One region of the Neobacillus sp. GCM10027624 genome, then DNA from elsewhere that is predicted to be linked to it. Evidence: riboswitches for the same ligand, from Rfam matches in the RefSeq annotation. Region 1 holds a riboswitch; the other holds the start of a gene.
The links. Region 1 has a riboswitch for S-adenosylmethionine ahead of ACFQZ9_RS07145 (5-methyltetrahydropteroyltriglutamate--homocysteine S-methyltransferase). Riboswitches for the same ligand answer to the same signal wherever they lie in the genome.

Region 2: it holds a riboswitch for S-adenosylmethionine, as region 1 does, so the genes downstream of both, metK (methionine adenosyltransferase) here and ACFQZ9_RS07145 (5-methyltetrahydropteroyltriglutamate--homocysteine S-methyltransferase) in region 1, are expected to answer to the same signal.

What each region holds. Positions count from the first base shown of each region.
Region 1 covers NZ_JBHTHD010000003.1:450,151-453,306, forward strand. Annotated here, with positions in the region: gene ACFQZ9_RS07145 (5-methyltetrahydropteroyltriglutamate--homocysteine S-methyltransferase) at 207-1,334, opposite strand; SAM riboswitch class I at 1,500-1,598, opposite strand; gene ACFQZ9_RS07150 (SPW repeat protein) at 1,831-2,001, opposite strand; gene ACFQZ9_RS07155 (MFS transporter) at 2,246-3,156, shown strand, end outside.
Region 2 covers NZ_JBHTHD010000011.1:46,557-49,712, forward strand. Annotated here, with positions in the region: gene pckA (phosphoenolpyruvate carboxykinase (ATP)) at 1-711, opposite strand, end outside; SAM riboswitch class I at 986-1,142, shown strand; gene metK (methionine adenosyltransferase) at 1,384-2,583, shown strand; gene asnB (asparagine synthetase B family protein) at 2,732-3,156, shown strand, end outside.

The DNA of each region.
Region 1 (3,156 bases):
CGAAAAAAATTGAATTCACAAAAGTAGTATGCGAAATACTTGTAAGGTTATGCATGGTGATTTCAAATTCAAACGAAATTAAATCCTCTCTTTTTCAGTAATTTAATTTTCAATAATTTAAGTGTTTTTTAATGAGTGGTATAGCATGTGAGTTATCAGATATACGCTAAACAAAAAAAGACCAGTGTGGTCTTTTTTAAGAGAATTTAGTTGTTACCCCATACGCTTTCAGCAATTTTAACAATGTGCTTAATCTTATCCCATTGTTCCTCTTCTGTTAAAACGTTTCCTTCTTCCGTGCTGGCAAATCCGCACTGAGGGCTTAATGCCAAGTTTTCTAATGGAATCGATTGACTTGCTTCTTTAATTCTTGCCTTAATCACTTCGGGATCTTCTAATTCCGGGAATTTAGAGGTAATTAAGCCTAATACAACGGTTTTGTCATCTCGTTTAAAGCTTTTAAGTGGTCCAAAATCACCTGAACGATTATCATCATATTCCAAGAATAATCCATCAACATTTAAGTTAGCAAAAATAGCATCCGAGATTTGATCGTATCCACCGCTCGTTATATAAGTAGAGCGGAAGTTTCCGCGACAAATATGCATTGTGATTACCATATCTTCAGGCTTCTTAGAAATGGAATCATTTAAACAACTTACCCTCGAATCAATGATATCCCGTACGTCCTTGCCAATTTTTTCAACGACTGCTTTGATCCGATCTTCCGAAACAAAATCAATCCAGGAAGTATCGTCTAATTGTAAATAACGGCAGCCCGCATCATAGAAAGCTTGAATGGCTTTTTGGTAAGCCGTTACTGTATCATGGTAGAACTGTTCTGTGTCGCCATTGTAAAACTCATCGCCCTGAATTCTTGTGAATAACATATTGGGGCTTGGAATGGAAAACTTAGCAACTTGAGTTCCATCACCGTATTGATCAACGGCATGCTTTAGGAATTTGAAGTGCTCTAACATATAATGACCATTAAAGTCGATTTTACCAACTACCTTGATGGCCTTATTTTTTGTTTTGGCACCTTTGAAGTTACTTACATACTCCGCTTCAAATTCCTCAATACCCTCTAAACCTGCTAAAAAGTCTAAATGCCACCATGCACGTCTAAACTCACCATCCGAGATGGATTTAAGGCCCACCTCAATTTGTTTCTGTACCAGTTTCTCAATTTCTTTATCCTCTATCACCTTAAGGGCTGCATAATCAATTTCCTCGTTTGCATATGCTTTTCTTGCTGCTTTAATAGGTTCAGGTCTTAGAAAACTACCGACATGATCAGCTTTAAATGGAGCTTTTACTAATGTTTTGGTCATAAATATTTTCCTTCTTTCTATAAAAATGGCTTTGTTAAAGAACAATGTTGATTTTTAAACAGCGTTGATTGGAGCGGAAATCAACAACCAAGTTTAACACAGCCATAAAAATAAAAACCCCTCTTCATAAATAAGAAGAGGGGGGCATAAACGTAATGGATTCTCTTCTTATCTTCTAGCAAAACGCTACTGGAATTGGCACAGTACAAAAAGTCTGCTGCCGAGGTTTCAAAGGGCCAGTCCCTCCACCTCTCTTGATAAGAATATTCTAAAAAATTTAACTAATATTTACCTTACACCTGTTCTAGTATTCTGTCAATAAATTTGTGATATATTTAACAAAGTGATGTAAGATATTTAAAGCCCTTGCTTCCGTCCAGTTTTAATTCTCTTAAGGGCTGTCTTTGTTTATGTAATGAAAATGCTAAAACATAAAAACCCTCCAAAAGGAGGGAAATCGTACTCCAATATGAAGCTATTTAATCTTGCTGTACGATCAAGGATTATTATTTTTCACCTTGTTTCCAGTCCAAATCGCTAAAATTAGAAGGATGACTCCAAATATGATGCTGTTCCATAAGGCGCCGGTGTTGTCAGTAAAGTTGTATACCCACGGGGAGAAAAATACCCATATACCAATTAAACCTGTAAGCCAAAGCTGCCACATCAAATATCGACCCCTTCCAAAGAAGATTCGAATATTGGAGTACTTACAATATCTTATTCATCTTTTTTGAAAAACATAACCTTAAACGTTCAAAACAATTTTTAGACCGTCTTCAGCAATTAAGAAAAAAAACGTAATTCATTGCATACAATTTTACACATGCCTTGGCTATTCATTATTGTTAATATGAGAAATTCAGTTTAAAATGTCTCAATGTTGTGACATTGTCTGGAGGTTAAGATATTTGAAGAATCAAAGAGTGAATTCGATATTGTTATTATTTGTGGTGTTTGGCGGCTTTTTTATCTTTGGTTTATCGGAAAATGTAAAAGGCCCGGCGCTTCCGTTCATGCAATCCGAATTCAAACTGCATGAATCTCAGCTTGGTTTCCTACTTGCCCTAAATTCTCTCGGATATCTGCTGGCTTGCTCATTTACATCAAGTCTATCCAATAAAATCGGAATTAAATGGACAGGAATCCTTGCATTTGCTTCGATGGCATTTTCGGGTATATTGATGTTTTTGTCTAAGGGGTATACATCATTAACACTATCTTATTTTATGTTATATCTGGGAAACGGTATCCTCGAAATTGGTCTTGGAATTATGGCTGCCCGCATTTTTACTAAGAACACGGGGACGATGATGAACCTTTCCCATTTTTTTTATGGACTTAGTTCAATCGGGGCACCTATTTTGGGTGCTTCCATGATGGGATGGAATATTCTAAATGGGGAACTTGGCTGGCGTGGTATGTATTTAATGATTCTTTCTCTTTCCATTTTGCCCATCCTTCCTTCACTTTTCGGAAGGTTTCCAGAAGATCATCATAATAAGGGGGAATCTACATCATTTCGTGCCTTGGGTCGGGATCCGATTGCCTGGATGATTGTAGCCATCCTTTCATTTGGGGTAGTGTCTGAAATATCAATTGGTAGCTGGCTTGTATATTATCTGGAAAATGCATATGATTGGTCATTAAATAAATCTTCGGGAATGCTTTCGTCCTTTTTTCTATTCTTTACCCTTTCAAGGCTGTTTGCCGGACCCATCACGGATAAAATTGGCTATACCCTTTCCATTATGATTTTTTCTGCTTTTTCAGGTGTATGCAGCCTTGCAGCTGTGTTCAGCGGAGAAAAAGGTGCGATTCT
Region 2 (3,156 bases), on a different contig from region 1:
ACCTGTTCCAGAAAGACCGAAGAATAAAGCGACATCACCTTCTTGGCCTACATTGGCAGAACAGTGCATGGAAAGAATATTGTTTTCAGGAAGTAAATAATTCATGACAGAGAAAATGGACTTTTTCATTTCTCCCGCATATTCTGTACCACCGATTAAGACAGTACGGCGTTCAAAAGAAATAATAATAAATGTTTCGGATTTTGTCCCATCAACAGCCGGATTTGCTTTAAAATTTGGTGCGGAAATGACATTAAAGCCAGATTCGTGTGTTAATAACTCTTCTGCATTTGGACGAATAAATAATTGATGGGCAAATAGGTTATGCCATGCATACTCATTAACCACTTGGATTGGCAGGCGGGATTTTTTATCTGCCCCGGCGAATCCTTTAAAAACATAAATTTCTTCTTTTGTTTTTAAATAGTCAAGCACTTTATTGTAAAGGTTTGTGAATGCTTCTTCAGAAATAGGCTGATTGTTTCCCCAATCAATTTTATCCTTTGTAGATCCTTCAGCAACAATAAATTTGTCGTGAGGAGAACGTCCAGTATATTTACCAGTTGCTACACTGATAGCACCTGATGAGGTTAAAGTTCCTTCATTACGGCTTAATACTTTCTCTACCAATTGTGGAACGGATAGTTGGATTTGAACATTTTTTTCATCTAATAATTGATTTAATTCATTAGGGATATGAAGAGAATTCATTTGGATGGGACCTTCCTTTTTAGTTTTTTTAGCAGGGACTGCATCTTGATAAAAAGTATAACACATTTAATTTATTAGTCTATACTAATTCGAAAAATATCTAACATTTTATACATTATTCATAAATTAATGCGTTTATTTAGGCAAAATGTTCATTAATATTATTTTTTACAAAAAATGATTTTTTCGCTGATATTATTGTTGGTTTATTTTTGAAAAAATTGATTGACATTCTTCGACATGGTAGGTTAAGATTTAAAATTGAACGGATACTCTCTTATCCCGAGCTGGTGGAGGGACAGGCCCAATGAAACCCAGCAACCTGCTATTTTCAGGAAAGCAGTCGACAAAAGGATATTCCTTTTTAAACTGGTCATTTTCTTAGCAAAGGTGCTAAACCTGAAGCAAGGCTAGACCTTGAACGATAAGAGTGAAAGGCGCGGAAACAGTATGCTCTTGACCTTTCCTCAAATGGAAAGGTTTTTTGTTTTGGTGCAGTAATCTTTTATTTCTACCCTTGAAAATGTACAAAGGGCTTGTTTTTCTCATAAAAAGCCCGTATTTATTTCATACTACTAAGGGAATGAGTACCGTATCAGCCCGAGGTTAAATGGAAAAGGTTTAAAAGCCAGCACAGATAACCTCATATAATAAATTTAGGAGGAATTCAGATTGTCAACAAAACGCCGTTTGTTTACTTCTGAATCAGTAACCGAAGGTCATCCTGATAAAATCTGTGACCAAATTTCTGATTCCATTTTAGATGCCATTTTAGCAAAGGATGCTAATGCACGTGTTGCAGCTGAAACTTCAGTTACAACAGGATTAGTCCTTGTTGCCGGTGAAATCACCACTTCTACTTATGTGGACATTCCAAAAATCGTTCGTGAAACCATTAAAGGGATTGGTTATAACCGTGCAAAATATGGCTTCGACTCCGAAACCTGTGCGGTATTAACCTCAATTGATGAACAATCACCTGACATTGCAATGGGGGTTGATCAGGCACTTGAAGCACGTGAAGGTCAAATGTCTGATGAACAAATTGAAGCAATTGGCGCAGGAGACCAAGGCTTAATGTTTGGATTTGCTTGTAATGAGACAAAAGAACTTATGCCGCTTCCAATTTCACTTGCTCATAAGCTAGCACGCCGTTTAACTGAAGTTCGTAAAGAGGAGATTCTTCCATACCTTCGTCCAGATGGAAAAACTCAAGTAACGGTTGAATATGATGAAAATGATAAACCAGTTCGGATTGATACGATTGTTATTTCAACTCAGCATCATCCTGAAATTGCTCTTGAGCAAATTCAGCGTAATTTAAAGGAATATGTAATTAATCCGGTTGTACCAAAAGAACTAATTGATGAAAATACTAAATATTTCATTAACCCTACTGGCCGTTTCGTTATTGGCGGACCTCAAGGAGATGCAGGTCTAACTGGTCGTAAAATTATTGTTGATACTTACGGTGGCTATGCTCGTCATGGCGGTGGTGCATTCTCCGGTAAGGATCCTACAAAGGTTGACCGTTCTGCTGCCTATGCAGCACGTTATGTAGCAAAAAATATTGTTGCTGCAGGACTTGCTGAAAAATGTGAAGTACAGCTTGCTTATGCTATTGGTGTAGCAAGACCGGTGTCCATTTCCGTAGATACATTTGGTACAGGTAAGGTAAACGAAGAGATTTTGGTTGAATTAGTAAGTAAAAACTTTGACCTTCGCCCTGCAGGCATTATCAATATGCTTGACCTTCGCCGCCCAATTTACAAACAAACAGCAGCTTACGGACATTTCGGACGTACAGATGTTGATCTTCCTTGGGAGCGTACAGACAAAGCTGACGCCCTTCGCGAACAAGCAAATCAATAAGCATTTCCAGTAAGAGAGTTACATAACAGTGTAACTCTCTTTTTTTTCGTCACATACATAAACGGTTAGAAGAATAGGATGTTTAAGTCACCCTAAACAGGTGAAAACTGGATAATATCTATTTTTTAATTGAAGCAGGTGAGATACGATGTGCGGATTTATTGGCTGTGTCCATGATCAGCCAAAGGTTTATCGGGACGAACAAAAACAGCAATTTAAAACGATGAATGATATCATTACCCATCGTGGACCCGACGATGATGGGTTTTATCATGATGAATATGTTCAATTTGGGTTTCGCCGCTTAAGTATCATTGATATTGAGAGTGGGCACCAGCCATTAACATTTGAAAATGAACGTTATTGGATTATTTTTAATGGTGAAGTATATAACTATGTTGAATTACGTGAAGAGCTTTTATTGGAAGGAATGGAATTTGCCACAAGTTCTGACACGGAGGTCATTGTTGCTCTTTACAGTCATTTAAAAGAGCAAGCTGTTGAAAAACTTCGTGGTATGTTTGCCTTTATTATTTGGGACAAACAGGAACAGCGGATTTTTGGAGCACGGGA